Regions from separate parts of the Paenarthrobacter sp. YJN-D genome, predicted to be linked through region 2. Evidence: predicted binding sites of a transcription regulator. Region 2 holds the regulator's gene; each other region holds the start of a gene.
The links. Region 2 encodes Rex, which represses fermentation and respiration genes when NADH is low (regulators of the CRP and FNR family bind a similar motif). Its sites were predicted from a motif close to CTTGTGAANNNNTTCACAAG; they were not measured.
Positions count from the first base shown of each region.

Region 1: the regulator Rex is predicted to act here: its motif matches at 2,535-2,554, upstream of HMI60_RS04465 (glyceraldehyde-3-phosphate dehydrogenase).
Region 3: the regulator Rex is predicted to act here: its motif matches at 7,582-7,601, upstream of HMI60_RS06000 (ALF repeat-containing protein).

Region 1 is NZ_CP053549.1:952,575-962,818, forward strand. It holds gene HMI60_RS04455 (HNH endonuclease family protein) at 1-422, opposite strand, end outside; gene HMI60_RS04460 (hypothetical protein) at 542-751, opposite strand; gene HMI60_RS04465 (glyceraldehyde-3-phosphate dehydrogenase) at 826-2,313, opposite strand; RNA gene rnpB (RNase P RNA component class A) at 2,578-2,964, opposite strand; gene HMI60_RS04475 (YaaA family protein) at 3,022-3,786, shown strand; gene HMI60_RS04480 (zinc ribbon domain-containing protein) at 3,805-4,542, opposite strand; gene HMI60_RS04485 (Nif3-like dinuclear metal center hexameric protein) at 4,602-5,528, opposite strand; gene msrA (peptide-methionine (S)-S-oxide reductase MsrA) at 5,653-6,177, shown strand; gene cysK (cysteine synthase A) at 6,245-7,180, shown strand; gene epsC (serine O-acetyltransferase EpsC) at 7,222-7,806, shown strand; gene HMI60_RS04505 (oxidoreductase) at 7,803-8,642, opposite strand; gene gndA (NADP-dependent phosphogluconate dehydrogenase) at 8,767-10,203, opposite strand.
Region 2 is NZ_CP053549.1:3,415,363-3,425,606, reverse strand. It holds gene HMI60_RS15820 (DUF559 domain-containing protein) at 201-1,166, opposite strand; gene HMI60_RS15815 (HAD family phosphatase) at 1,356-2,174, opposite strand; gene HMI60_RS15810 (glutaredoxin family protein) at 2,343-2,597, shown strand; gene HMI60_RS15805 (redox-sensing transcriptional repressor Rex) at 2,675-3,382, shown strand; gene HMI60_RS15800 (hypothetical protein) at 3,431-4,174, opposite strand; gene HMI60_RS15795 (hypothetical protein) at 4,403-5,083, opposite strand; gene HMI60_RS15790 (YceI family protein) at 5,250-5,801, opposite strand; gene HMI60_RS15785 (histidine phosphatase family protein) at 6,010-6,675, shown strand; gene HMI60_RS15780 (TlpA disulfide reductase family protein) at 6,682-7,287, shown strand; gene HMI60_RS15775 (cytochrome c biogenesis CcdA family protein) at 7,293-8,048, shown strand; gene HMI60_RS15770 (cytochrome c biogenesis protein ResB) at 8,048-9,757, shown strand; gene ccsB (c-type cytochrome biogenesis protein CcsB) at 9,757-10,244, shown strand, end outside.
Region 3 is NZ_CP053549.1:1,255,788-1,266,031, forward strand. It holds gene HMI60_RS05965 (ABC transporter ATP-binding protein) at 1-231, shown strand, start outside; gene HMI60_RS05970 (IS30 family transposase) at 458-1,555, shown strand; gene HMI60_RS05975 (LysR family transcriptional regulator) at 1,598-2,494, opposite strand; gene HMI60_RS05980 (MFS transporter) at 2,632-4,023, shown strand; gene HMI60_RS05985 (3-hydroxybutyrate dehydrogenase) at 4,028-4,777, shown strand; gene HMI60_RS05990 (IS30 family transposase) at 4,815-5,999, opposite strand; gene HMI60_RS05995 (amino acid permease) at 6,087-7,523, opposite strand; gene HMI60_RS06000 (ALF repeat-containing protein) at 7,785-9,797, shown strand; gene HMI60_RS06005 (IclR family transcriptional regulator) at 9,965-10,244, shown strand, end outside.

The sequences.
Region 1 (10,244 bases), 1.9 Mb from region 2:
AACGTTCCGGAGGCCACCTTGCAGGAGGAGCCGTCCATGAACTTGACTGCACTCAGGTCGCGCCGGAGGATGTCGTTGCGGGTGTCGCAACCGTTCCGGTCCGCATCGGCCCACGCTTGTCCAAAGGCGGCCCTGTCATAGTCCGTTTTCGGTGCCCGCCCTTTGACCGGCAGATGGTCCAGGGCCTCGGAGGCCTTTTCGGGTACGACCGCCGCCGCGCCGCGCACAGGCTTCATCCATTCGGGGTTGTAAACCGGAGCTTCGCTGGGGCCGGACTGCGGAGGTTGAGCTGCTTCAAACTGGCCCACGGTGAAGAACCAGGACAGCCCGGCGACAATGGTAGCGGCAGCCAGTGCCAGAACCGCCCACGCTTGACGGGAACGGCGGCGGGCGCGTTTATAGGCGGACCAGGTGATGCTCAAGGGACTCCATCCAACGGGGCAGGCAGTGTCTTACGAGCGTAGGACACGGCCCCGACAGTCAGAGTCGGTATCCACAATGTGTAGGAGAAGTCACACTACACAGAGGGTGAAAGAGCCGGTTATTGCTCGCGCGTCACGCGTTGGAGGTCCTCGGCGGCAAGAGCCAGCAGGCCCCGCAGTTGTTCCACGCGCTCGTCGGTGACGTCCCCGGCAGCATTGGCCGCAACAGCTTGGTCCAGAAGCTTCTGGGCTTGCTTATGGTTGGCCTTGGCGACGTCCAGGGCGTGCTCCAGGGTGGTCTCATGTTCCATCGTTGATTCGTTTTCCATGAGACCCATTCTGGTCAGGTTTCCCGGCCGTTTCCAGTGACCCGGCCGGGAAACCCGTGTTAACTGCTGCGGACCTAGGCGCCGGCCGTTTCGAGTACGGCAATGGGAGCGATGACATCCCGGGCCGGGAACGACGGCGGGTTCACGCCGGCCATTTCTTCCATCACACGGACAACCTGGCAGGAGTAGCCGAACTCGTTGTCGTACCAGACGTACAGCACGAGGTTCTTGTCGTTGGAGATCGTGGCGAGGCCATCGACGATGCCGGCCCGACGGGAGCCGACGAAGTCCGTCGAGACTACATCGGGAGAATCGATGTAATCGATCTGCTTGCGGAGATCGGAATGCAGCGACATTTCACGCAGGAAGTCGTTGACCTCGTCGCGCGTGGTGCCCTTCTCCAGGTTGAGGTTCAGGATGGCCATGGAGACGTCCGGGGTGGGTACACGGATGGCGTTGCCTGTCAGCTTTCCCTGGAGTTCGGGAAGGGCCTTGGCCACTGCCTTGGCGGCACCGGTCTCCGTGATCACCATATTCAGCGCAGCGGAGCGTCCGCGGCGGTCACCCTTGTGGAAGTTGTCGATCAGGTTCTGGTCGTTGGTGAACGAGTGAACCGTCTCGACGTGGCCGTGAATGATGCCGAACTTGTCGTTGATGGCCTTCAGCACCGGAGTGATGGCGTTCGTGGTGCAGGATGCGGCGGTGACGATCTTGTCGTCGTCACTGATGTCGCGGTGGTTGATGCCGTGAACAATATTCTTGAGGTCACCCTTGCCCGGCGCCGTCAGCAGGACGCGGGCAACGCCCTTGCTCTGCAGGTGCTGGGAGAGGCCTTCGGCGTCGCGCCAGCGTCCGGTGTTGTCGACCACCAGGGCGTCCTTGATTCCGTACTCGGTGTAATCAACAGTTGCGGGGTTGTCCGAGTAGATGACCTGTACCTGGACGCCGTTGGCGGTGATGGTGTTGGCTTCCTCATCCACGCGGATGGTGCCTTCGAAGGAACCGTGAACGGAGTCGCGACGCAGCAGGCTCGCGCGCTTCACGAGGTCGTTGTCGGCGCCCTTGCGGACCACGATGGCGCGCAAGCGCAGGCCGTGGCCGCCACCGGCCTTTTCGATCAGGATGCGGGCCAGCAGACGGCCGATACGCCCGAAACCGTAAAGAACGACGTCGGTGCTGGTGCGGTCGTCAGCGCCGCGCTTGCCAACGATCTCGGCGAGCTCGGAGCGCAAGTACTCGTCCAGGGAGGCGCCATTGCCTTCTGCCCGGTACTTTTCGGTCAAACGTGCAATATCAATGGCTGCTGCGCCGAGCTCCAGCTCGGAAAGGGCGTTCAGCAGGGGTGCCGTCTCCTCGAGCAGGAGCTCGTGGTTGCTCATCCGGCGTGCAAAGCGGTGGGCCTTGAGGATGTTCATGGTGGACTTGTTGATCAAGCTCCGGCCGTGGATGCTGGTGACCACGTTGTTTTCCCGGTACAACCGGCCGATCACCGGAATCATGGCCTCGGCGAGAGCCTCCCGGCCCATCCACTTATCAAGACAAGAATCTGACGTCTGGCTCACAGAACTACCTTCCTTGGGTCAACCACATACGTCCTCGTATGCGGATGGCGGCGGCCGCCCGGAGTAGTCCTGCGGCACATGCGCCGGCGGGCTTCGGTCCACCCACAGCGCCTTGAACGAGAGCAAAGAAAATCCGCCGGCTGCGAACGCAGTCCCGGCGGCAGAACATCTACGTTCAGTAACCATTCTAGGCGGGAAGGCCGGGGCATGGTCGTCCCGGAGGCGTGAAATCACTCACACGCCCGTCATTCAGGGAGTCATAAATGGATGGGTTGACCGATACGCCGGGTTCTGTCATCCCCTTCCGTTACCGGAAAGGGAGAGGCGGCCATCCATCTACGAACGCCGTTGCCGACGCCCTCCAGCAGCCTACCCGGACACTCGGGCGAGCAGCCCTCGAACGTGTCCTGTCTGGCCTTGCTCCGGGTGGGGTTTACCTAGCCTCCCCGGTCACCCAGGGAGCTGGTGGTCTCTTACACCACCGTTTCACCCTTACCTGCTGCCCCGGTGCAATACCGGGACGCAGGCGGTCTGTTCTCTGTGGCACTGGCCTGCGGGTTACCCCGAGTGGGCGTTACCCACCACCCTGCTCTGTGGAGCCCGGACGTTCCTCGAGCCACTTTCGTGACGCGCGGCCGCCTGGTCAACCCATCCGCCGTACAGTCTACCGGCGTCCAGGACGGCCCAAGTCACCGGTAATATCGACTGGTGCTGATTCTCCTGCCGCCCTCAGAAGGCAAAACCCCCGCCCTCAAAGGACCTGCCATCGAATGGGAGTCGCTGAGCTTCCCGGAACTGAACCCGTACCGGGCCAAGGTCCTTGAAGCTCTGGGGACAGTGAGCGCGCACGAGGACGCCCTGGCGTTACTGGGCGTCGGCGCCTCGCTGCGGGACGACGTCGAACGTAATACCCGGCTGCACGCCGAACCCGCGGCTCCCGCGCACCAGGTCTATTCGGGAGTCCTGTACGACGCCCTCGGCTTCAAGACCATGACGCCGGCCCAGCGCCGCAAGGCGACGGAGTCCATCCTGGTTGTTTCCGCTTTGTGGGGAGCCATTGGCTTTGGTGACCACGTGCCCGCCTACCGTCTGTCGATGGGAACCGCACTGCCCGACGTCGGACGCCTCGCCTCCTATTGGAAGCCGCAGCTGAACGCCGCCCTCGCCCAGCGGGTCGACGGCGAACTGCTGGTGGACTGCCGCTCCAGCACCTACGCCGCAGCGTGGGCTCCCCCGGCCGCACAGACGGTGAACGTCAATGTGTTCAACGAGGCGAACGGCAAGCGCACCGTGGTGAGCCACTTCGCCAAGCACACCAGGGGTGAGTTGGCACGGCATCTGCTGACCAGGCGCGGCAAGGCTCCGGAAACTCCGGATCAGCTCCTGAAGGCCGCCAGCGAAATCCGGACCGCCGAACTGGTTGAGGGCACCGCCCGGAAGCCACACGCCCTGAACATCATTCTGTCCAACTAAGGCCGTGCCCGGGTCAGGTCAGTTCCACTCCGCTGAACGGACCAGGATGACGCCGGAGTCCGGGCAGAAAACGATGTCGTCCTCCGCTGCGGCTTTGACCTCGGCAAGGTCACCTGGGCTGAGCATCATCCCCGAGCCTTCGGACTTTCCGTGGAACAGCCGGGCAGCACCGACTCCACGCTTGGCGATGGTCTTTTCGTACACCGCGAGCATCCCCGGGTCCAGCGCCTCGGCGAATACAGCCCGTTGCCCGCGAACCACTGTCTCCTCGGCCGCGATCTCCGCGATCGCTTCGTCCAGTTCAGAGCGGATGCTGCCGAACGAACCCTGGATGTCGTCAACAATGGCTTGCTGGGCAGCCTGGCGTTCACGCAGGGTGTCCAGGCGCTCCAGGATCTCAAGCTCAACGTCTTCAAGGTCCGAACGGCGCTTGTTCAGCGAGGCGATGTCGTTCTGCAGCGCCACCAGGTCCTTGGACAACCCGGTTCCGCTGTTCAGCCGGGTTTCATCGCGCTCGATGCGGGACGCAACCTGTTCGACGTCGGCTTCCGCGCGGCGCAGTTCGGCTTCGGCGTCATGGACAGCGATTTTGGCCGCCCCGAGTTCACCGTTGGCCACACTGAGGGCGTCCGTCAGGTCAGTAATGCGGGGATCGTTTTCCAGCACCTTCCGGCGGCCCGCCAACGACTTGAGCTTGGCATCCAGCCCCTGCAGTTCAAGCAATTTCAATTGTTCTGCCGGTGCTGCTTTCGCCACGCTTACCTCCGCTTGTCGCCGCCGGTCCTGGAGATCAGGTCCGGCCCCTTTCCTAGACTCTAGTCGCCGCCGGGAGTCAGTATGAAGTCCCAAGGGTCACTGTTGGTACTGCTGACGCGGATATCGACGTCGTAGCCCTGGTCAGCGAGCACGTTGCCCAACGCTTCTGCGGCGGCTGGAAGCCACAGCCATTCACTCGCAAAGTGCGATACGTCAATCAGGTACGGCCGCCCGTTGGTGGCCCCCTCACGCGCTTCGGAGGCCGGATGATGCCGCATGTCCGCTGTGACGTACACATCGGCATGGTTGGCCCGGACGGCGTCGAACAAACTGTCCCCGGCGCCGCCGCAGACGGCAACACGCCGCACCAGGCCGTCTTTGTCGCCGGCAACCCGGACCCCGCCCGCCACGGCGGGCAGCATTTCAAAGACACGGGCCGCAAAGTCGCCCAGGGTTTCAAGCTCCGGAAGATCGCCCACCCTGCCGATTCCTTCTTCCGGCAATCCGTTGGATGCCTGGGTCAGGGGCGCCACGTTCTCCAGCCCGAAGGCATCTGCCAGGACGTCCGACACTCCGCCAACGGCTGAGTCACCATTCGTGTGCACGGTTAGCAGGCCGGTGCCCGCTTCAATCAATCGGTGGACAGCGAGGCCCTTGGCCGACGTTGCGGCAACGGAGTTCACCCCTTTGAGCAACAGGGGGTGATGGGTAATAAGGAGCCCGGCACCCCATTCGATGGCTTCATCGATAACGGCCAGGGTGGGATCCACGGCAAAGAGGACTTTGGTCACCGGGGCCGTGGGTCGCCCGACAACCAGGCCGACTTCGTCCCAATCCTCGGCGAGGGACTCGGGCCAGAGTTCTTCAACAGCCAACAACACCTGGCCGAGGGTAGGTTCGCCGCTGGCCCCAACTGTTTCTTCGTGTTCTGTTTCGTCATCTTCGACGGAATCCGCATCAGAAATGCCAGTGTTCACTGCTTCCATATCCCTATTCTTCACTACCGGGCCGGTTCAGGCAGTCCCGGTCACTTGTGCAGCTGCCCGGTGCCGTAATTCTCCCGTAAGGTGAAGCGGGAATCATCAGGCCATCCCAACCATTGAAGAGAACATGAAAACTTTCGTACTTGGCGGCGGCTGCTTCTGGTGCCTGGATGCCGTTTACCAGAAAACCCGCGGGGTCAGCTCGGTTGTCTCCGGCTACACCGGCGGCCACGTCCGCAATCCCGATTACTACGAAGTGTGCTCCGGGACCACCGGTCACGCGGAGGTGGTTGCGGTGACATTCGATGAAACTGTTGTTCCGGAAGAAGTCATCCTGGACATGTTCTTCGCCCTGCACGACCCCACCACCCTGAACCGGCAGGGCTACGACGTCGGGACCCAGTACCGGTCCTCGATGTTCTACACCACCACCGAGGAGAAGGTCTTGTTCGAGGAAGCCATCGAACGCGCCCAGGCCTTGTGGTCCGACCCGATTGTGACTGAAGTGGTGCCGCTCCCGGACTTCTACGAGGCCGAGGAAGTCCACCAGAATTACTATGCAAAGTTTCCGTACCAGGGATACTGCCAGGTGATCATTAACCCCAAGCTGGCAAAGGCCAGGAAATATTACTCTGCATGGCTTACTGCTTAGCAGGGTTTCGATCCGGCTGGTTAGGCTGACCTCAGCAATCCCTCTTCAGAGATAGGCGTAAATTTTCATGGCAAGGATCTACGACGACGTTACTCAGCTGGTCGGCCGCACCCCGCTGGTTCGATTGAACCGGCTCACCGAGGGCCTTGACGCCCAGGTTGCCGTCAAGCTTGAGTTCTACAACCCCGCCAACAGCGTCAAGGACCGCATTGGTGTAGCCATCATTGACGCCGCCGAAAAGTCCGGTGCCTTGAAGCCGGGCGGAACGATCGTCGAGGGTACCTCAGGCAACACGGGCATTGCCCTCGCACTCGTGGGCGCGGCACGCGGCTACAAGGTCATCCTGACCATGCCCGAAACCATGTCCACCGAACGCCGTGTCATGCTGCGCGCTTACGGTGCCGAAATCGTCCTGACCCCGGGTTCCGAAGGCATGCGTGGGGCCGTCGAGAAGGCCCAGGAGATCGTCGCCAACACGGAGAACTCCATCTGGGCCCAGCAGTTCGCCAACGAGGCCAACCCGGCGATCCACCGCGCCACCACGGCCGAGGAAGTCTGGAACGACACCGACGGCGAAGTTGACATCTTCGTAGCAGGCGTAGGAACCGGTGGCACCATCACCGGCGTGGGCCAAGTCCTCAAGGAACGCAAGCCCGGAGTCCAGATTGTTGCCGTCGAACCCAAGGATTCGGCCATCCTCAACGGTGGCGCTCCCGGTCCCCACAAGATCCAGGGCATCGGCGCCAACTTCGTGCCGGAGATCCTGGACACCAACGTCTACGACGAAGTCCTTGACGCCACCCTTGAGGACTCCGTGCGGGTTGCCCGGGACCTCGGTGCCCGCGAAGGCATCCTCGGCGGCATCTCCTCCGGTGCCATCGTGTGGGCCGCGCTCGAACTCGCAAAGCGTCCGGAGAATGCCGGCAAGCTGATCGTGGCCGTCGTCTGTGACTTCGGGGAGCGTTACATCTCCACCGTGCTGTTCGATGACATCCGCGGCTAACACAACGCCTGCACACCTTCATTTCCTGTAGAAAGGTCTTTGTGAGCTTCTTCGCAAGACTTAAGGAAGACCTCGACGCCGCCCGGTCCCACGACCCGGCGGCGCGAGGTTCTTTTGAGAACTTTTTCGCCTACTCCGGATTGCATGCCATCTGGGCGCACCGCCTGACCCACAAGCTCTGGCAAAACCCGGCGCTCCGTTTTCCGGCGCGCCTGATTTCGCAGCTCGCGAGGTTCCTGACGGGCATCGAGATCCACCCCGGGGCCACGATTGGCCGCAGGTTCTTTATCGACCACGGCATGGGCGTCGTCATCGGTGAGACATCGGAAATCGGCGATGACGTGATGATCTACCACGGTGTCACGCTCGGCGGCCGCTCCCTGGCCAAGGTCAAGCGCCACCCCACCATCGGTGACAGGGTGACCATTGGTGCCGGCGCGAAGGTATTGGGCCCCATCACCATCGGAGCAGACAGTGCTGTTGGTGCGAATGCCGTAGTAGTGAAGGACGCTCCACCAGAGTCGATCATCACTGGAATTCCGGCGACCTGGCGGCACCGGGACGCCAGGTCAGAGACGAAGCCTGCAGTGGATCCGGCCGAGTATTACATCGAATACCGCATCTAGCCGGCCAGTCCTTTGTAGAAGTTCAGGAACACGGCGTCGAACGCCCTGTCCGGAAGAATCCTTCGCATTGCCAGAACGCTCCAGGCCCCCCGCCCTACCGGGTAGCGGGTCCTGGGGCGTTTTGCCTTTGCTGCCCGGACGATGGCTTTTGCCACCACCGTTGCCGGAGTGGAAAGCACGTGGCCGTCACCCGAGGTGGATGCCAGCGCTGCGGCAACAATATGCGCTTGATCGGCGTACGGGCCATCGCCTGACGTGGCCAGCAGCCCCTCGCCGGCGATGGTGCCCCATTCGGTGTCGGTCCCTGACGGTTCGATGATGACGACGTCGATGCCGTGCGGCTTCAGTTCCAGGCGCAGCGAGTCGCTCATCCCCTCCACGGCAAACTTGGTGCCGTGGTACCAAGCGCCCAGGGGCTCGTAGATCTTTCCCCCGATGGATGTGACATTGATGATCCTGCCTTTCCCTGCCGCCCGCATCTGCGGAAGAACCAGCTGGGTCATCCTTGCAAGGCCCAGGACATTGACGTCGAATTGCCGCCTCCCCTCGGCCAGGGGGACCTCTTCAAGGGAGCCGTAGGAACCATAGCCTGCGTTGTTGACCAGCACGTCCACGCGTCCGTGGGCGGCTTCCACTTGCGCCACCGCTGACATCATCGATTCCTCGGAGGTCACGTCGAGCGACAGTACGGTTATCCCGTGGTCCTTCAGGGGCTCCATCATGTCGACGCGACGCGCACCTGCGTAGACAGTAAAGCCCGCCCCTGCCAGGGCAAGGGCCGTCGCGAATCCGATACCCGTGGAGGCGCCTGTAACAAGTGCGATGCTGGCTGGCATTGTCTGTCCTTTGCTGGTGGCCCAGCACCTGAACGGGAGCTCCGTTACGGCAAAGGCCGGCTCCTTCCAGCGTAATAGGAAGGAACCGGCCTTTGCGCGGTGGTGTTACTGACCCACGTGGCCGCTAGTGGGTGTCGACAGCCGAGATCTCGGACTTGTCTTCGCCCCACAGGGTGTGGAACGTGCCCTCGGTGTCTACTCGGCCGTAGGTGTGTGCACCGAAGAGGTCGCGCTGTCCCTGGATCAGGGCGGCGGCGACCCGCTTGCGGCGGAGGCCGTCGTAGTAAGCAAGGGAGGAGGAGAACACCGGTACCGGAATGCCCAGCTGCACGGCGGTGGCCACAACGCGGCGCCAGGCCGGGAGTGCCTCTGCGATGGCCTTCGTGAAGGCCGGTGCGAACAGCAGGTTCGCGGGCTTCTCATCGGCAGCGTAGGCCTTGGTGATGTCCTTGAGCAGCTCTGCACGGATGATGCAGCCTGCACGCCACAGGGAAGCGATCTCGTCCAGCTTGAGGTCCCAACCGTATTCCTTGGCTGCGGAGGTCAGCATGTCCAGGCCCTGTGCGTAGGACACAAGCTTGGAGGCGTAGAGTGCCTGGCGGACGTCCTCGACGAACGTCTCCGGGATTTCCACGGAAGCCTCTTCACCGGCGAGCAGCTCCTGGCCGAGCTTGCGCTGCTCGGTCTGGGAGGACAGTGCGCGGGCAAACACGGACTCTGCAATGCCGGAGACCGGTGAGCCGAGTTCAAGGGCGGAGATGACCGTCCAACGGCCGGTGCCCTTCTGGCCGGCAGCGTCAACGACGACATCAACGAACGGCTTGCCGGTCTTGGCATCGACGTGGCCGAGAACCTCAGCGGAGATTTCGATCAGGAACGAGGACAGATCGCCCTTGTTCCACTCAGCGAAGATCTTGGACTGTTCGGCGGGCTCAATGCCTGCACCGGAGCGGAGAAGGTCGAATGCTTCGCCGATGACCTGCATGTCGGCGTATTCGATGCCGTTGTGGACCATCTTGACGAAGTGGCCGGCGCCATCGGTGCCGATCCAAGCACAGCAGGGTTCGCCGTCGACCTTGGCGGAAATCTTTTCCAGGAGCGGGCCGAGCGCGTCGTAGGACTCACGGGAGCCGCCGGGCATGATGGAGGGGCCGTTCAGCGCGCCTTCTTCACCACCGGAGACACCGACACCGACGAAGTGAAGGTCCTTCTTGGCCAGCGCTGCTTCGCGGCGGCGGGTGTCCTCGTAGTGCGAGTTGCCGGCGTCGATGATGATGTCGCCGGCCTCGAGCAGCGGTTCCAGCTGCTCGATGACGTTGTCGACGGGGGCGCCTGCCTTGACCATGATGAGGACGCGGCGGGGCTTTTCGAGGGAGTCGACGAGTTCCTGCAGCGTTTCCGTGCGGATGAAGTCGCCTTCCGTGCCGTGCTTTTCCAGCAGGGCGTCAGTCTTTTCCACGGAGCGGTTGTGGAGAGCCACGGTGAAGCCGTTGCGTGCGAGGTTGCGGGCCAGGTTGGCGCCCATCACCGCAAGGCCGGTGACACCGATGTGTGCTGACATCAAAACTCCAATTCGTTCGTGTGCAAACAGTCCCGACGTAG
Region 2 (10,244 bases):
CTCTCGAGGTGGCGGGCATTTTTGCATCCCTGACGCTTGCTCACATCCCGCGGGTTTGGGTGTGACGCTTGCTCACGTTCCGTGGGTTTGGTGGTGACGCTTGCTCACATCCCGCGGGTTTGGGTGTGACGCTTGCTCACGTTCCGTGGGTTTGGGTGTGGCGCTTGCTCACGTTCCGCGGGTTTGGGTGTGGCGCTTGCTCACGTCCGGGGCCGTGCGAAGCCGGAACGGACTGCGGGGTCTACCCATCCTTGCCGCAACGCCCTCTTTATCTGCCGGGTAGCGTTTGCGAAATTGTCTGCGAGGTCGTCCTTCCCGAAGATGAGAACCGTCCACCCGGCAGCCCCGAACGCTTTATCCCTGCGCCGATCGCTAAAGATCTGCTCCTCCGCGAGGTGATGGCCGCCGTCGTACTGGATAGCGATCCGACGCTCCCGGTAACCGAGGTCGGCAGAAGGGGAAAGGGGATCGGCCGGCCGGAGCCGAAGTTGCAGTTCGGGTTCCGGAAGACCGTCGTCAAGCATCGCAAGACGAAGCAGCGACTCGGGGGCTGAGTCAGCGCCTACCCGCATCAGGTCGATTGCTTCCCGAGCCCGCACAACACCTTGAAGGTTCTTGTGGAGCTCCACCATCGAGCGGAGGGAAGCAATGGTTGCAAACGCTGTGTCCCGTTGTTCAAATTCGGGCCTGGGTACGCGGATGAGTTGGTCTCCGACGCAGACGAGTTCCTTCAACGGCAATATGCGGGCCAAATCCAGCCAGGTCCGGGACCGGGTGCTGATCCAAAACCCTCGGACCAACTCGACCTCGCTCTCCGCCACTACGACGCTATGCCCGGAGACGCCCTTTCGCCGCACGGCCGGCAGATTTCGAGGCTTGCTCAGGTGCAGCTCATTGGAATCGGCGAGCCACGGAGGGAGCGGCAAGCCGTGCAGCCGGGCGGCAGTGACGTGCGAAATCCAGGCCCCTGGACTCGCGACCGAGAGCGATCGGGCAGCTGCTTCAAGGTCGAAGTCCCAGTCCGACGGCCGGTAGATACCTTTACTCACTGCTTCAATGCTGACGCGGTTCCAGAGATTGCGCGGCGCGAGACCGGCAGCCTTGGCCTCGTCAAGAGTGAACGGAGCGGATCCCAGCTGGGACGGAACGGGTTTCGGTATCTGCATACGGCATTGTTACCCGGATCCGGCTGTGAGCGCAGAAGTTATCCACAGGCGGGTCTGCCCTCATCCGGGGACGTGAGGGAGGGATTGGTTCAAGCAGTGGGGATGTGAGGGAGGGTTTGGTTCAAGCAGTGGGGATGTGAGGGAGGGTTTGGTTCAAGCAGTGGGGATGTGAGGGAGGGTTTGGCGACGCTAGAGGCGGGGGCCGCGGAATCGTGAGAAGCCGCGCCACAGGCCGTAGATCGCCCCTCCGACGGTGGCGGCTTTGAGGCCGAGGGTTGCCGCGCGTCGGCCGGACCGGAAGTCGTATACGGGCCAGTTGTTGTCGCGGGCATGGCGTCGCAGCTTGGCGTCAGGATTGATGACGACGGGGTGCCCCACCATTGTCAAAAGCGGGATGTCGTTGGCGGAATCGCTGTAGGCCCAGCAGTGGTCCAGATCCAGGCCCTCCCGGTCGGCGACCAACTGCACGGCGACCGCCTTGGCCGGTCCGTGCAGGATGTCTCCGACCAATTTCCCCGTGTACATGCCCTCATGCACTTCACCCACGGTCCCCAATGCGCCGGTGAGCCCGAGCCGGGTGGAAATTACGGTGGCAACCTCGATCGGCGTCGCCGTCACCAGCCAGACCTTACGGCCCACCCTGAGATGTTGCTCTGCGAGAGCCTTCGTTCCGGGCCAAATCCGGGACTCGATCATTTCGTCGTAGACCTCTTCGCCCAGGGCTTTGATGTCATCTACGGTGATGCCGGCCGCCAGGGTCAAGGCCGAGTCGCGAACGGCATGGACGTCCTCCATGTTCTCGCCGCGCATCACGAACTTAAATTGCTTCCAGGCGAACCCGGCCGCTTGCGGCAAGGTAAAAGCTTTGCGTTCATACATTTTGCGTGCGACGTGGAAGAGGCTCGCACCCTTCATCAACGTGTTGTCGACGTCGAAGAAAGCAGCTTCGCCGCTGTGCTTCTGCGCTTGGGCAGCAGCGGCAACGGCGACATTCTTCTCCTCGGGCATGCCTTGAGTCTAGTCAATGGCGGGTACCCCGCGTTGAGGGCGCACTCGAACGCCCTTACCTGTGGGGTGTGAGGGAGGGTTGGGTTGAAGGGGGTGGGGTGTGAGGGAGGGTTGGGTTGAGGGGGGGGGGGTGTGAGGGAGGATCGCGGGGCGGTTACCGTTAATCACATGGCTACTCCCGACGTCGTCCTCCTCACCAAAGCTGACTGCCACCTCTGCACGGACGCCCGCGCCGCCGTCGAACGTGTTACTGCGGGCCTCGGCTTGAGCTGGTCTGAACAGCGGATCGACGCCGATCCCCAACTTCAGGAGCGCTACGCGGAAGAGATTCCGGTGGTGCTGGTGAACGGTGTCCAGCGCGATTTTTGGAAGATCGACGAGGCCCGGCTGACCCGCACCTTGAAGAAGGCCCTGGAGGGCTGAGGGTGGCCTTGCCCGTATGTAGCGGCTTTTGTTGAGTCCGGCCCGGGGGTCATAGAGTGGAACAACAAAGCGACGCAATGGAGAATACCGTGACTGCGCTGGAACCGTCCGCGGAAGCACTATCCGGGGACAACGAACCTGCGGCTAAGCAGATCCCGCCCGCGGCTGTGGCCCGGATGACCCTCTATTTGCGTGCGCTGAACTCGCTCCTGGCCGAAGGAGTTGAGCGCGTCTCCTCCGAAGCGCTGGCCGAGGCGTCAGGCGTCAGTTCCTCCACGCTCCGCAAGGACCTCTCATACGTAGGCTCGTATGGCACGCGCGGGGTCGGCTATGAAGTCCAGTACTTGAGCCGTCACATCGCCGCGGCGCTGGGTCTGACCCATGACTGGAAAGTCGCCATCGTCGGTGCCGGCAACCTCGGCAAGGCCCTGGCCCGGTATGGCGGCTTCGAGTCCAGGGGATTCGACGTCGTAGCCATCTTCGACGCGGACCCCATGGTGATAGGCAACGAGGTAGGGTGGCTGCGCGTCAGCGACTCAGCCGAACTTGAGCGGGTCCTGGAGCGAACCCACACGAACATGGTGGTGCTTGCCCTGCCGGCCACGGTGGCGCAGGCAGTGTGTGACCGGGTGATTGCCGCCGGCATCAGGAGCATCCTGAGCTTTGCGCCGGTGCTCCTGCAAGTTCCGCCGCACGTGAATCTGCGGAAAGTGGACATGGCCACGGAGCTGCAGATTCTTGCCTACCACGCACAACGGGCGCAGACCCCGGGCCAGGCTGTTTAGCCTTCGCCGGGTCCGCGCCCGTAGTGGTGTGTTTGGAACCCTGTCGCTTTAGCGTCCGGAGGGAGTCTGGTACGGGTTTCCGAACTGCGGTGTCTTGCGGAAGTACGGAGCCGACGCCGGCAGGTACAGCAGGACGATCGCTACGATTCCGAGCAGTGCTGAAAGCGTCGCCAGGCTGAGCGGCACGAGGGCAAAGATCGAGAGCGCGGCGAGGACCGTGCCGAGGATGCGAGCCCAGTTCTTGCCCTTGCGGACGTTGATGGCAACGAGTGCGTACAGGCCGGCACCAATGACACCGAGTGCAATCATGACGCCGACGATGAAGCCCTGGACGTCTTCAAAGCGGACATCCGCGGCGCCGCCGGCCGACATCTGGTCTTCGAACATGCTCCTGAAGGAGGGGTCGTTCAGTGCCGCCATGGAAATAAGGATGGAGATCAGCCAGATTGCGCCTGCGCCGACAATCAACCAGAAGGCGATGTTGACCATTTGCGGGACTGTGGCAGGACCCGGCTGCTGGCTCGGCCAGTTGGTGTCCTGACCGTACTGGGGCGCCTGGCCATAGGGCGAAGCGCCGGTCTGGCCGTACTGTGGGGCCGCTGGCGGCTGGGACTGCTGGCCGTACTGCGGTGCTGCAGGCTGGCCGTACTGCGGTGCTGCAGGCTGGCCATATTGCGGAGCTGCCGGCGGTGGGGACTGCTGGCCGTACTGTGGTGCAGCGGGCTGCGTGCCCGGCTGCTCAGGCTGGTTGGAGTCGCCCGGGTTCGACGGCGGGTATGGAGGGTTGCTCATGGCATTCCTTTGCTTGTTCGACTGCAGGTACGGCCGCCGGGATCAGCAAAGTGACCCTGCCCCCAGCGTGGTTCTGCTTCCACCGTACCCCCAGGGTCCCGCGCCGCTGCATACCACACGCAGGAATTTCAAGAGGGCAGGGAAAATCATCATGTTGGCGTACGTCTTCATGATGAAGGCCGCGGGAATCCCAGGGGATCCGGCCGCGGCCTTCATGCTCAGCAAGTGCTAAACGAAGTGTTTCTGCGATTCCGGGAGCCACATCATGATTGCTGCGGCAACAGCGGCCGCTGAACTGAGCAGCCCGAGGTTGAAAGTGATCAGGAGGAACAGCAGGGAGAAGACCGCGAAGCCGCCCAAAATGGAGAGGACCAGCCGGGCCCACCGGGCGCCCTCCTTCATGCGGATGGCGATGAAGGCGTAGACGGCGGCCATGATGATGCTGAAGACGAAGTTGAAGATCCCCGTCCCGATGGCCAGGGCTCCGAAGTAGTCGCGGTAGATGAAGATATTGGCGAAGTTGGCGATGACGCCCAGTGCCGCTGCGGCAATCCACAGCCAGTAGGACGTGGTGAGGGTCTTCGGGACGCCCGTGGTGTCACGGAATCTCTGGGCGATGTTGTTGAAGTCCAAACCGAAGACGTTCCGCGGAGGTGCGTTATAGCCGAGTCCGGCGGGCGGTGCGGGGTTCGGGCCGGCCGGTGCTGTGTAGGCGGGTTGTCCCGGCTGCTGGTAGGCAGGGGGAGGTTGGTAACCTTGCTGCCCTTGGTAGCCACCTGGCGGAACAGATCCGCTTTGGGGTGGCTGGTAACCGCCGGGAGGTTGGTAGCCCGCAGGAGGAACATTGCCTGGCTGCGGTGGCTGGGCGCCGGGCTGCTGTGGCTGAGGTGCTTCATCTGGGGTACTCATGGCATCACTGTAGACCGCAGGTTGAAGGTTGCATAGGAAATTCCGAGCCAACTCGCAGCTAAATACAGGGTGTTTGCCGAACAATGGCCGGGTGACTCATGTGTATGCGAAACGGCGCCCCTGCAGCGCGAAGCTGGGCAGGGACGCCGTCCGGGGTGTTCTGGAATCAGGCTGCGGCCGGAGCGATGAACGCGAGTTCGAGGTTGATGACGACCTTGTCGCTGACCAAGACGCCACCGGCTTCGAGGACTGCGTTCCAGGTAAGGCCGAAGTCCTTGCGGCTGATGGTGGTTTCACCCGAGACGCCTGCGCGGGTGTTGCCGAACGGGTCTACTGCAACGCCGTTGAATTCGGTCTCGATGGAGACCTCCTTGGTGACGCCCTTGATTGTGAGATCGCCCACGAGGTCGAAGCTGTTTCCGTTGGCCTTGACGTGGCGGGACACGAAGGTGATTTCCGGGAACTTCTCGACGTCGAAGAAGTCTTCGCCCTTGACGTGGCCATCGCGGTTGACATCGCCGGAGTCGAAGCTGGCGGTCTGGATGGTTGCGGAGACCTTGGAGTCCGTCAGGGTTTCGCCGACTTCCAAAGTGGCCGAAGCGTCCTTGAACTGGCCGCGGACCTTGCTGATGCCTGCGTGGCGGACGGTGAAGCCGATCTCGCTGTGGGAAGCGTCGAGGGTCCAGGTGCCGGTAGTGACGGAAGCGGGGAGGGTCATCATGGTTGTTGCTCCTATAGGTAGTGGAGGGTACTGCGTGCTTGCCCGGTTGAACCAATTGCTTGAAGCGTCAACCGAGCTTCGTGTCTAGTATAAACATGCATATGCATCTTTTATTCCAACTCCACGGAACATTTACGGAAAACTTTGAGTTCTACTTGCGGTAGAAGATTTCGGATCGCCCCGCTTCTTTGAGAAACTGGTAAACATGCCCCAAGCAACTGTCCATCTGCTTCGCCATGGCGAGGTCCACAATCCCGACGGCGTCCTCTACGGTCGCCTGCCGGAGTTCCACCTCTCCGAGCGTGGCCGGGAGATGGCCCGTATGCTGGCCGACCACTTTGTTGCCCGCGCCGCCGAGGGTGCGAAGATAGTCCATCTGGTGGCCTCTCCGTTGACGCGTGCCCAGGAGACGGCCATGCCGACGGCGGAAGCACTGAACCTCGAAATCACGGTCGAGCCGCGCATCATTGAAGCCGAGAACCACTTCCAGGGACTCCACCCCACCAAGAGTGAGTTCCTGAAGCCCAAGCACTGGTTCTACTTCCGGAATCCGATGCGGCCCTCCTGGGGCGAGCCGTACAAGGAGCAGGCAGCCCGCGTGCTGGCTGCAGTTGAGGATGCCCGCGTCAAGGCAATCGAACTTGGCGGGGACGGCGCCGAGGCCATCCTGGTCAGCCACCAGCTGCCGATCTGGTCGACGCGGCTCACGGCTGAGGGTCGTCGCCTGGCGCACGATCCCCGTAAACGTGAATGCACTTTGACGTCGCTTACGTCCCTGACGCTCGACGACGACGGCCGGATTATCCGGGTTGAGTACAGCGAACCTGCCGCCGCGCTGCTTCCCGGTGCGGCCAGCACTCCGGGGGCATAGGAAGACATGGACAACAACCTTTCACGTCGAGGCGTTCTTACCGCCGGCGGTGTCCTGCTGGCGGGACTGACCATGGGACTTTCCGCGTGCGCCCAGAAGGACTCCCTTGCTGAGCAGGCAAAGGCGGGCGACAACAAGAACTACGTGGCCGGCGACGGCTCGGTGACGGAATTCGCCAAAGCCGACCGTGCAGCGCCCGTAGCCCTCAAGGGCACTCTGTTCAACGGAAATGAAGTCAAGCCCGAGGACCTCAAGGGCAAGGTCACGGTCCTGAACTTCTGGTTTGCTGCGTGCGCTCCCTGCCGGATCGAAGCGCCGCAGCTTGAAGCGCTGCACCAGGAATTCAAGGACCAGGGCGTCCAGTTCTTCGGCGTGAACCTCCGCGATGAAAAGGCCACCGCTGAGGCCTTCGACAAGACGTTCAACCTCACCTACCCGAGCTTCAACGACAAGGACGGGTCCGTGCTGCTGTCCGTGTCCGGCATCGTTCCGCCCGGTGCTGTCCCCACAACCCTGGTCCTTGATAAGGAAGGCAAAGTTGCCTCCCGCGTGCTTGGCGAGATTGAAAAGAGCACCTTGAAGGCCCTCATCACCTCAGCCGTGGCCGAGTAGTCGCCGTGAACAGTCCTTTCGCCGAGACCATCCTCAACGGTTCCCTGCTGCTGGCCGTGCCGGTCGCATTGCTGGCCGGGCTGGTTTCGTTCCTCTCGCCGTGCGTGCTGCCGTTGGTACCCGGGTACCTGGGGTACGTCACCGGGCTGACCGGCGTCGACCTGCAAAAGCAGCGGCGTGGCCGGATGCTGGCGGGGATCGGGCTGTTTGTCCTCGGGTTCTCCGTAATTTTCGTGCTCCTGGGTGGTGCGTTCGGCCAGCTCGGCACACTGCTGACGGGCCCGCAGAACGCCTGGATCACGCAGCTGCTGGGCCTTTTGGTGATCGTCATGGGCGTCGTGTTCATGGGCGGCTTCGGCTGGCTTCAGCGTGATGCCAAGATCCACGCCAAACCGCCGGCCGGACTGTGGGGTGCGCCGCTGCTTGGACTCACGTTCGGTTTGGGCTGGGCACCATGCATTGGCCCGACCTACTCCGCGGTACAGTTGCTGAGCTTGTCCGGCGGATCGTCGGCGGCCAAAGGTGCGCTCCTGGCGTTCATCTACAGCCTTGGCCTGGGCATCCCGTTCCTCCTGATCGCCTTGGCCGTCCGCCGGGGCATGGGTGTCATGTCCTTCTTCCGCAAGCACCGTTTGGCCATCCAGCGGATCGGCGGAGGCATCCTGATTTTGCTCGGCATCCTGATGGCCACCGGTGTGTGGGGCCAGTGGGTGACCGGGTTGCAGTACTGGTTCCAAAATGACGTGAAGTTGCCAATCTGATGAGCGAGTCCGTGAAAGCCAAGAAGAAGTCACCATCCGCTGAAGGCGCCACCACAGCGGAAGGAAAACTCCAGCAGGCCAAGTCTGAGGCCGCGGTACCCGTGCTCGGATTCAAGGGCATGCTCAGGTGGGCCTGGACCCAGTTGACGAGCATGCGTACAGCGCTGTTCCTGCTGCTCCTGCTGGCCGTCGGTGCAGTGCCGGGTTCGCTGTTCCCGCAGCGCGCCGCCAACCCTGTCACGGTCACTGAGTGGATCAAGAACAACCCTGCAACCGGGCCGTTCCTGGATGCCCTCCAGATGTTCGACGTCTATTCGTCCGCCTGGTTCTCGGCCATCTACATTCTGCTGTTCATTTCGCTGATCGGCTGCGTGACCCCCCGCGCCATTGCGCACTACAAAGCCATGAAGTCGCAGCCGCCGCGCACTCCCAAGCGCCTTTCGCGGCTTCCGGAGTACGGCACCCTGGCGCTGCCCGCCGACGCCGGGATCCCGGCGTCGAAAGCCATCAACGATGCCGCCGGGCTGCTCAAGAAGCGCGGTTACCGCGTCGACGTACGCGACGCCGACGGCGCCCTGCCGTCCCTGGGTGCCGAGCGTGGCTTCCTGAAGGAAGTCGGCAACCTGGTGTTCCACACCTCGTTGATCGGCGTGCTGGTGTCCGTGGCCATCGGCGGCCTGTTCGGATACAGCGGCCAGCGCATCCTGGTCGAAGGCGAAACTTTCGTCAACACCCTGGTTGGCTATGACCAGTTCACCCCGGGCACCAACTTCCAAAGCAGCTCGCTTCAGCCGTACTCGGTCCGTTTGGACAAGTTCCAGGCAACGTTCGACCGGGAGTCGCCCAAGAAGACCGGCCAGCCGATCGACTACACGGCCGAGGTCACCACCAAGGAAGACCCAGGCGCGCCCGAGCGGAAGGAAGTGCTGAAGGTCAACGACCCCATTTCCCTGGGCGGAACAAGCCTGTACCTCACGGGCAACGGCTATGCACCCGTGGTCACGGTCCGGGACGGCGACGGTAACGTGGCTTTCCAGGGTCCCGTCACCGCGAAGGTCCAGGGAGCCAACTACTACTCGTCCGTGGTCATCAAGGTCCCGGACGGCACTCCCGACCAGCTTGGCTTCAACGGCTTCTTCCTGCCGACCGCCTTCGAGTCGGAACAAGGAATCTCCTTCAGTGCCGACCCCGCTTTGGCCAACCCGCAGTTGAACCTGGATTCCTACTACGGCGACCTGGGCCTGGATGAGGGAACCCCCCAGAATGTCTTTGAACTGGACGTCAAGAACCTTACCCAGCTGAACGGGCGCAAGCTCGAGGCCGGCGGCATCGTGCTCGGTTTGGGCCAGACCGCAACTCTGCCCGAAGGTAAGGGAAGCATCACCTTCGACAGTGTCAAGAAGTACATCGGCGTTGACATCCACCACAACCCCGGCCAGCTGTACGCCCTTATCTTCGGCCTCCTGGCGGTGGGTGGCCTGATGGTTTCCCTTTACGTCAACCGCCGCCGGGTCTGGGTCCGCACCGGAACCCACCAGGACGGGCGCACCATGGTGGAGTACGGCTTGCTGGCACGCGGTGAAGACCACCGCCTCGCCGGAGAAGCCGCAGCACTGCGTGAAATCTTTGCCCGCGAATGGAACCTCCCGGAATCACCGGAGCCTCCCGCACCTCGAATCGTCTCTTCCTCAACCTCGAAGGACCAGTAATGCCAGCCATCAACGAAACCCTGGGCCAGTACAGCGAGCTGTTCATGCTGTTGGCCGCCGGCACGTACACCGTGGCGTTCATCGCCTTTGCCTGGGATCTGGCGAAGAGCAGCAAGACCTTCCAGGCAGTGGATTTGAAGGCAGCAGCCAGGTCCACCAGCGAAAAGGTCAGCGTTGCAGCCGGTCGCGTTGGGGCTGCCCTGTCAGGTCCCGACGCCGGCGGGCCGGCCGGCCGGGCCGAGCGTCCGACGTCGGGCCCCACCCATGCAGGCGGGACTGCGGCAGGCGACATGCGGTACACGGCCGAACGGCGCGTTCCCGCTCGCGTGGCAGTGGCCTTGACGGTGCTTGGCGTGCTGATTCACGGCGCAGGAGTGGTGACCCGGGCATTGGGCGCCGGCCGCGTGCCGTGGGGCAACATGTATGAATTCCTCACCACGGGCGCTTTCGTTGCCGTGGCCGTCTTCCTGATCACGCTGATCCGCCG
Region 3 (10,244 bases), 2.2 Mb from region 2:
CGGCGGTTGAACGGGGAAGGCAACACCCTGGTAGCTGTCCTTCACGACCTCAATCACGCCTGCCGCTACGCCACGCACCTCATCGCCATGAAGGACGGCGCCGTGGTTGCCGAGGGCCGGCCCGCCGATGTAGTGACAGCCGAGCTGGTGGAGCACGTTTTCGGCCTGCCGTGCCTCGTGATCGACGACCCCGTGAGCCACACTCCGCTGGTGATCCCGCTTGGGTCCTGATTCCCCCGACCCGCGAAGTGGCAGTTAATGACAGTGTTTTGCGGGCGTCTTCAGGTGGCTAGTGCAACACCCCTGTAGTTGGAGGGGTGTCATGGTCAAGAAGTTGCCGTGGTCGGTTCGTGCGTGTGCGTATGAGCACTTGCTGGCGGGTGAGGACACGGGACGAAGTGCTGCCGCGGCTGGGGTGTCCCGGCAAGCGGTGTCGCATTGGGCGAAACTAGCGGGCATGGAACTTATCTCCGGCCCTGGTGGTGGCGTGCGTCTTCCGATGGCTTCGGAGGTGCTTTCGCGGGATAAGGAGCGAAGGTACCGGCGGCTGACTTTGGAGGACCGGGCTTATATCAAGGCCTGTCTGGGCTTGCCGGAGCCGCGTTCCATGCGACAGATCGCCAAGGAGTTGGGCGTGCATCCATCAACGGTGTCCCGGGAGATCCGCCGACACAGTATCGAGCATTGGGCCCGGCGCTATTACGACGCCGGGGTTGCCCAACACCGGGCACTGGTCCGCCGAAGACGGAACCGGCCCGTGAAGCTCTCTGCGGGAACGGCGGTGTGGAAGGAGGTCGTGGCACGCTTGAACCAGCGTTTCTCACCTCAACAGAGCGCTGCGGACCTGAAGAAGACGTTCCCCGAGCAGCCGGAGATGCACGTGTCCCACGAGTCAATTTACCAAGCCCTTTACGTGCAGGGCCGGGGTGCCTTGCGGCATGAACTTGCCGTGGAGAAGGCCCTACGTTCGGGCCGGACCGGTCGTAAGCCCCAATCAAAGCTGCCTGCCAGGAACGTAAGGCCCTGGCTTGAAGGGGCCCGGCTGAGCGACCGGCCCGCCGAAGTCCAGGACCGGGCCGTGCCCGGCCATTGGGAAGGTGATTTGGTCGTGGGTCCCGGTAACTCCGGGATCGTCACCTTGGTCGAGCGCTCCTCACGGTTCACTTTGCTGGGCCGGCTGCCGGGAGCCAGGGACAGCGCGACGGTCATCGAGGTCATGCAGAAAATGATCCACACCCTGCCCCAGGCGATCCTTAAAACGATCACCTGGGACCAAGGCACGGAAATGGCTCAACACGCCAAGTTCACAGTAGCGACCGGCTGCCAGCTGTTCTTCTGTGACCCGCACTCACCCTGGCAACGCGGCACGAACGAGAACACCAACGGACTGGTCCGCGATATCCACCCCAAAGGCACGAACTTCAACCAGGTCAGCGACGAAGAACTCGCCCACACCCAGCACCTGCTCAACATCCGACCGCGTCAAACACTCCAATGGGACACCCCAACTGAAAGACTGACCAAACTAATCGATGGTGTTGCACTAGCAAGCTGAAACCGCCGCGAAAACATTGCCATTAACTGCCACCTCGGAGAGTCATCCCGCCCCCAGCAGCTCCTCCCGCCGGCTCTCCGTCTCCTCCCGCAAAGCCTGCACGACGGCGGCTACCGCGGGGCGGCGCATGGAGTCCGGGCGGAGGACCATCCAGTAGGGGAGCAGCTCCGCGAAGTCCGATGGCAGCAACCTCACCAGATCCGCGTGCCGGTCAGCCATGAAGCACGGCAGGAACCCCACCCCGGCGCCGGCCCTGGTTGCTTCGACGTGGACAAAGACGTTCGTTGAACTCAGCCCGTCGCGCATGGTCGGAACCAGCCTCCGGGGAGCGTCCAGGTCATCCACCTGAAGCATGGAATCCACGAAGTACACCAGCTGGTGTTGCGTCAGTTCCTCGATGCTGGAAGGCGTCCCGTTGTCTTTCAGATAGGCACGGGAGGCGTACATTCCCAGCCGGTACTCTCCGAGCCGGATCGCTTCAGCCCGGTGCACTTGCGGCGTCCCGACCACCACCTCGATGTCCAGGCCCGAGCGCTGCTGCAACGCCCGACGCGTCACCGTCACAATCTCCACGCTGAGACCAGGGTGCGAGCGCCGCAGCCGGGCCACCGCTGGTGCCGCGATATAGGCGCTGAAACCATCCGTCGCGGTCATGCGTACGACGCCGGTAATGGGGTCGGGTGCGCGGTCGCTGGGTCCCAGCGCACCCACCGCAGCTTCGATCCGCTCTGCCACCAGAACCGCTTCGGCGCCCAACTCCGTCACCTCCCATCCGCCGGCCGCACGCGCCAGGATCCTGCCGCCCAATGCCTTCTCCAGCGCCGCTATCCTGCGCGAAACGGTGGTGTGGTTCAGCCCCAAGGCTTGTGCCGCCGTCGTGAACTTCCCTGAACGTGAGACGGCAAGGAAGATGAGGAGGTCATCGGGGTTCGGCTTCATATCTGCAATTTTGCACACACGTGGTGCCTCTTTGGTCATTGAGGCATAACAAATCTGCGGCAATACTCAGTGGAGCATTTCGTGTTGTGGATCACATCACGTTCAAAAGGGTCAAAGAGGACACTGAGGAGATGGATATGAGCGTAGAGCAGCGCTCCGCATCAAGAGCAGGGAAAGGCGCCGGCAAAGGCTCCGGCCTGAAGAAGATCGTCGCGGCCTCGATGGTGGGCACCGTCGTGGAATGGTACGAGTTCTTCCTGTACGCCACGGCCGCCACGCTCGTTTTCGGCAAGTACTTCTTCCCGAGCACAGGAAACGAACTGGACGGCATCATCCAGGCCTTCATCACCTACGCCGTGGGTTTCGTCGCGCGGCCGCTGGGTGGCATCGTGTTCGGCCAGATCGGCGACAAGCTCGGCCGCAAACCGACGCTGCAGCTGACCATCGTGATCGTGGGCGTCTCGACGTTCCTGATGGGCTGCCTCCCCGGCTTCATGGACATCGGGTACTGGGCGCCGGCCATGCTGGTGGCACTTCGCTTCATCCAGGGCTTCGCGCTCGGCGGCGAGTGGGGTGGCGCTGTGTTGCTGGTAGCTGAGCACAGCCCCAACAAGTCGCGTGGTTTCTGGTCCTCGTGGCCGCAGGCCGCTGTGCCGGTGGGCAACCTCCTGGCCACACTGGTCCTGTTCGTTATGTCCACCACCCTGAGCAGCGAAGCGTTCCTCGGCTGGGGCTGGCGCGTTGCATTCTGGCTCTCCGCGGTGATCGTGTTCGTTGGCTACTACATCCGAACCCACGTCACCGAAGCCCCGATCTTCCTCGAAGCCAAGGCACAGGTGGAAGAGTCCAAGGCCATCAGCTACGGCGTCGGCGAGGTCATCCGCAAGTACCCCAAGGGCATCCTGCAGGCCATGGGACTCCGTTTCGCGGAGAACATCATGTACTACCTCGTGGTGAGCTTCGCGATCGTCTACCTCAAGAGCGTCCACAAGTACGACACGTCCTCGCTCCTGCTGGCACTCCTGATCGCCCACGTCATCCACTTCCTGGTCATTCCGCAGGTCGGCCGGCTTGTTGATTCGTGGGGCCGCAAGCCCGTGTACCTCATCGGCGCCATTACCGGTGCAACCTGGCCGTTCTTCGCCTTCCCCATGTTCGACACCAAGAACGCCGTGATCATCGTGCTCGCCGTGACCATCGGCCTCTGCCTGCACGCCTTCATGTACGCCGGTCAGCCGGCCATCATGTCCGAGCTCTTCCCCACCCGCATGCGCTACTCCGGCGTCTCACTGGGCTCGCAGGTCACGTCCATCTTCGCCGGATCACTCGCTCCGCTGCTGGCAACCCAGTGGCTCAAGGACACCGGCTCATGGGTTCCCACAGCGATCTACCTCGTGGTCGCCTGCGCGATTACCGCCGTCGCGGTTATTTCACTCAAGGAAACCAAGGGCATCGCACTCCAGGAGGTGGACGAGGCCGACGCAGTAAGGCACGGACTCACCACCGCACCCGCTACCTCGAAGGGCTGATCTGATGGACAACTCCTTGAACGGACGCAAAGCGCTGATAACCGGAGGCGCGAGCGGTATCGGGGCTGCCTGTGCCCGTGCGCTCGCCGCCCGTGGCGCGAAGGTAGTAGTGGCCGACGTCGATGCCTCCGGAGCTGCGGCCCTTGCCGACGAGCTGGGCGGCACGGCCTGGACGGTGGACCTGCTGGATACTGAGGCGTTGGCCGCACTGAGCCTTGACTGCGACATTCTGGTCAACAACGCCGGCATCCAAAAGGTCGCGCCGATCGAGGAGTTCGAACCAGCGGAGTTCCGACGGATCCTGGCCCTGATGCTGGAGGCGCCGTTCCTCCTGATCCGTGCCGCCCTCCCGCACATGTACGCCAACAACTTCGGCCGGATCATCAACATCTCCTCGGTCCACGGGCTCCGGGCCTCGGCCTACAAGAGCGCGTACGTGTCCGCCAAGCACGGTCTTGAGGGACTCAGCAAGGTCACTGCTTTGGAAGGCGGTGAGCACGGTGTCACGTCCAACTGCATCAACCCCGGCTACGTCCGCACGCCCCTTGTTGAGAAGCAGATCGCGGACCAGGCCCGGCTCCATGGCATCCCCGAGGCCGAAGTCCTGGCCAAGGTGATGCTCACGGAGTCGGCGGTGAAGCGGTTGGTGGAGCCGGAGGAAGTTGCGTCGTTGGCAGCTTGGATGGCCTCCGACGACGCCGGTATGGTCACCGGCGCGAGCTACACCATGGACGGCGGGTGGTCGGCCAGGTAGCCCCGGCAAAGTCAATTGGTGGGAGCAACGCTGGGGGTTAGGCCGCTTGTAGCAGCTGGTTTAGCCGGTTGGCTGGGGTCTCGAGGTTCAGTGTGGGTCTGGGGCGGCGGTTGAGTTTCGCTGCGACCAGGCGGATGTCCTCGGGGGTGTGCACTGAAAGGTCAGTGCCTTTCTCGAACCAGAACCGCAGGAGCCGGTTGGTGTTTTCGTTGGTGCCGCGCTGCCAGGGCGAGTGCGGGTCGCAGAAGTACATCGTCGTATCGAGAGCGGTCTGGATTTTTGCGTAGTCGGCCAGTTCGGTGCCGCGGTCCCAGGTGATCGACCGGCGCAGGTGATCCGGGAGGGAGGCCATCTCCCGGATCATCGCGGCGGCAACGGTTTCCGCGGTGTGGTCCCCTGGCAGGTGCAGCAGGATCGTGAACCGGGTTGAGCGTTCCACCAAGGTTCCGATCGCTGTCCCGTTGGCGCCGATGATGAGGTCACCTTCCCAATGCCCGGGCACTGCCCGGTCCTGGACCTCGGCGGGACGTTGGCTGATCTTGAAGGCCTCTTTATAGGGGCTGTTGGCGCGCCGGTCAGTGCCGTGGGGGATGCGTTGTTTGCGTTTCAGGCTGAGCTTTTCGGCCAGGTCCGCCCGCAGGTTCCCGCGGGTTTGGACGTAAAGGGCCTGGTAGATCGTCTCGTGGCTCACCTGCATAGTCTGATCGTCACCGAAGTAATACGCCAACATCGAGGAGATCAGCTTCGGACTCCACCCGTCATCCATCCAGACGCCGATCAGCCGGCACAAACCCTCGTCCTTGGCCAGCCTGAAGGGTTTGGGACGGCGCCTGTCCTGATGCGCTTTGGCGTGAGCGACCGAGGCGTAGTACTTCCCGTCCGCGCTCGTGTGGCGTTTGACCTCCCGCCAAACTACGGACTTATCCCGCCCGATCAATGCGCCGATCTTCGCGTAACTGAGGCCCATCCGCACACCCATCTGGATCATGCCTCGCTCTTCCAGACCCAACGCACGGCCAGGGCCCCCGACTGAAGGAGCAGGATCGGCAAGACCTCCGGTAGCACCCCGGTTCACGGTCATCATTAGGCCAGACTGAACCCACCAATTGTGCCCGGTAGCGTGCACCGCCCCGACACGCCGGGCAGCAGTACGAACAGGCATCCCCGCACACACCAAATCAAGAAACTCAGTACGCGCAGCCTTGGGGAACAACTTGACCATAAAACGCTCCATCAATCAGAGCGTTGCAACGACCCTATGACTTTGCCGCGCGAACATTGGCATTAACTGTCATACGGGCGTGGAAAATCAGGCGGTTTCGTCCACCAATTCGGCCCGGCGAAGGCCACCACCGCGGACCCACAGTTTGTAGGCCACGAACAGGAGTACCAGCCAGGTTCCGCCAACGTACAGCGCAACCCGGGTGTCCTCGAAGACTCCAAGGATCACGATGACCATCGCCATGAACGCCATGGTCAGGATGGACGCAGCAGGCCAGAGCGGCGAGCCGAATTCCGACGCCGGCAGGCCCTTGCGCTTGATCTCCCGCTTCATCGCGACGTGCGAAACCAGGATCATCACCCAGACCCACACGGTGGCGAAGGTGGCGATCGAGGCAATGAGCACGAACACGTCTTCGGGGATGACGGCGTTCAAAACGACGCCCACCAGCAGGATGCAACCCATCATCACCACGGTCATCCACGGAACGCCGTGGCGGGAAATCTTGCTGAAGCTCTTGGGTGCGTGGCCCTGCTGTGCCAGACCAAACAGGATGCGCCCGGCCCCGAAAATGTCGCTGTTGATCGCCGAGAGCGCGGCGGTGATGACCACGGCGTTGAGGATGTGCGGAGCGGCCGGGATGCCCAGTCCGTCGAAGATCTGCACGAACGGGCTGCCGCTGCTGCCGATCTCGTTCCACGGGAAGATGCTCATCAGCACGCCCAAAGTCAGCACGTAGAACAGGAGCACCCGCACGGGCACGGTGTTGACGGCCTGCGGGATGACCTTTTTGGGGTCGGCGGCTTCGCCTGCGGTGATGCCGATCGTTTCGATCCCGCCAAACGCAAACATCACGACGGCGAACGCTGCCAGGAGCCCTTCGAACCCGTTGGGGAACAAACCGCCGTGGTTCACGAGGTTCCCCAGCCCCGGTGCCACGCCACCGCCGTCGCCCGTTTGGAAACCGAACACGATGATCGCCGCACCGCCCACGATCATGGCGATAATCGCCACCACCTTGATCAGCGAGAACCAGAACTCAAGCTCACCAAACACCTTCACGCTGAGCAGGTTCATGGCGCCCAGGAACAGGATGATCGCCAGCACCCAGATCCATCTGTCCACCTGTGGGAACCAGAAGCCCATGTAGATACTGAAGGCCGTGACGTCGGCGATTGCCACGATCGCCATTTCGAACACGTAGGTCCACCCGGTTACGAAACCGGCGAAAGGCCCCAGGTAGCGGCTCGCGTATTGGCCGAACGAGCCGGACACGGGGTGTCGGACGGCCATTTCGCCGAGGGCGCGCATCACCATGAACACGGCCGCGCCGCCGATGATGTAGGCAAGCAGGACGGCCGGTCCGGCCTTTTGGATGGCGGATGCCGAGCCGTAGAACAGGCCGGTGCCGATCGCGGATCCGAGTGCCATGAAGCGGATGTGACGGACGTTGAGGCCTCGGCTGAGCGCCGTACCTGCGGCCTGGAGGACAGAGCTCTCCACAGCCAGCTTGGTTTGTTGCATAGTAAAACCTTCTCGTCTTTGGGAGGGGATCGCTATCCAGCAGATCACTTTTGACGGCCTTGTGATCGGACTCACGAGGGATTGGTGTCTTTGATCGCAGACACCATGCTGTGGGTCTCATCAGAGGGTGGTAAAAGTCATAGTTCCCGGTCGGATATGATGACCGCGGACAGCTCTTCAACACGGTCAGGCATCCCTCGCATTTCGCGTCGCCCCCTTTGAACTCTGTGCTGACTCTTGCATCTGTTACTTGGGGGACTCATGATTTCCGTAATCCGCGCTACCCGACGCCGTTGGGCAGCTGCCGTTGTTGCCGTAGTGGCCGGGGCATCCTTGCTCTTTGCCGCACCCGCGCAGGCCTATGACGTGCCGAATTTTGAGGTTCCGAACGCCTCGCAAGCTCCCGTGCCTTTCGTGGAACGGGTGAGTGACGCCGCTGGCGTGGTTGAGCTCTGGAAGACCGGCGGTCCCGCAATCCGCACCGCCGCCGCTGCCGCCTTGGTGGGTGGGCCGGACGCGGTCCAGGCATTCCTCGACGGCGGCCAGGACGTCGCGCTGGCAGCTGACCGGAAGCAGCTGGTCACCGAGCTGACGACACGGGGGAGCGAGAATGTCAGGGAGAGCGCGGTCAGGGTACTGGCCACTAACGACCCCAGCGTGATGACTAGCTTCCTGTCAAAGGGCTGGGCCGGCGCCTGGGATCTCGACCTGCGGATAACGGCCACTCGGTTCCTCAACTACTCGGGTCCCATCCGGATGGCTGCTTCCAAGAGCCTGGACAACGGCAGTGAGGCTGTCGAGAAGTTCGTTCTCGAAGGCTGGCAAAAGACCGCTCAGGGCCAGGATCGTGAGGCAGTAACCTACCTGACCAATTCGCCCATTGCCGCCGTCACTCGCGGAGCGCAGGCTGCTCTGGACACCTACGACCCTGAAGTCCTTGCTACATACCTGCGCTACGGTCAGTTCGTTGCCGCAGCGCAGGACCAAAAATTGACTACGGTCACCAAATCACTCGACGCTGTGAGGGCAGATATCGCAGCCAACCCTGCTGGCTCGGCAGCCGTGGCGGATCGCGCGAAGACTGCTCTGGAGAACGCGCGACACGCCGTTGATGGCCCCAAGAAGACCGACCTGAGGCGCTTGCTGGAAGAGCGGGACTATCGCTTCTCGCAGGCTTGGCCCAAGCAGGCCATAGACAAAGCCCGGCTCGCATCCCAAGAGCCCGCCAAGGCTGCATTCAAAAAGGCCGCCGCCGAGCTTCCGGCTTTGCTGTCGACGCTAACGGCCCCTGGAGCTGATCTTGATCCTTTGATCATGGAAGCCCGCCAGGCCACACTGGACCTCGCATTGGTGGGTACGCCTGAAGTGCGGAAGGCAGCTGAGGCTGCTCTGCTGGGTGGGAACTCTGCCGTCAAGGACTTCATTGCCGATGGTCACGGTCTCGCGAGCGAACAGGACAGTGCAGCCTTTGTTAACGACAGGCAGCGTGCTTTCCAGCACATGGCCGCGGGCGGCGTGCACGTGGTCCAGGCTGCTAAGGACGCTGTTAAGTCCGTCAACCATGCAGATGTCCGGTACTTCCTCGAGTACGGACACTCCGACGCGCAGTACTTGGATAACTCGGAATTGGCCGACGGTCTCATAAGGCTCGATTCTCCGGAGCTCCAGACTGCTGCTGGCGTAGCGATGGCGGGCGGGCGAGCGGAACTTCAGGCATTTGCATCAAGCGAACAGTTCACTGCTGCCGAAAAGGACGCGGCGAATGCCCGGCATACCGCCGCCGTAAACACCGCTCTCGCAGAGCTGTCGCGGCTCACTGACCAGGCAATCCTCGACGCCGGTAGGGCGGCTGACGCTGCGAAGGCCGCTGAAGCCGCACGCCAGGCTGAAGCCGCTGGTGGGCAGCTTGCGGCCGGCAGCGTTGATGCATCGCAGCAATCGGGAACAGGAGCAGCCCCGATCGTCATTCCGTGGCCGCGCGAGTACGCTCCCGCCGTCGGACTTGCTGAGACCGGAGCTGTCACGGAGTCCGTAGAAAAGCCCGCAGCAACACCGTCCGCCACACCGAGCATTTCCGTGCCGCCGACGACCTCGGCAGCAAAGGGCTCCACATCGGTGGATTCCCAGTCACAGGAGGCGGCTGCTCCGATGGCTGCTTCTTCTGCGGGCATGAGTGGCTGGACCATCGGCCTCATCGTGGCACTGGTCCTGGCAGCAGCTGGAGCCATCACGTTCCTGTTGCGCCGCAAGGGTCCCTCCCCAGCCGAGGGATAGCCGGCAACGCCTCCGGGCAGTCGGAAAACGTCGTCAGAGTGTCCGGTATACCGGACACTCCCGGCGGCCCGGTGCTGGTCAATGCCTTGTGAAAGGTGCACGCTTGAGTACGGGATACCGGACAGTATGCTCCGGCGCCCCTCAAGATCCCCCAGCAGCGAGGAACCATGACCACCACGCCCACCGCGCCCGGCAAGGCCACGTCCAAAGTCCCGGCTGCCGAAAACACCTTGCGCATCCTGAAACTGTTGGCTTCGCGGCGAGGGCCGATGGCGGCGTCGAATATCGCCACGGCACTGGGCCTGCCGCGGTCCAGTGTCTACCACCTTCTGGGCGTTATGGAGGCGAACGGCTTCGTCCTCCATCTGCATGAGGAGCAGCGCTACGGGCTCGGCATCAGTGCCTTCGAACTCAGCTCCGCCTATTCGCGGCAGGAGCCGTTGTCCC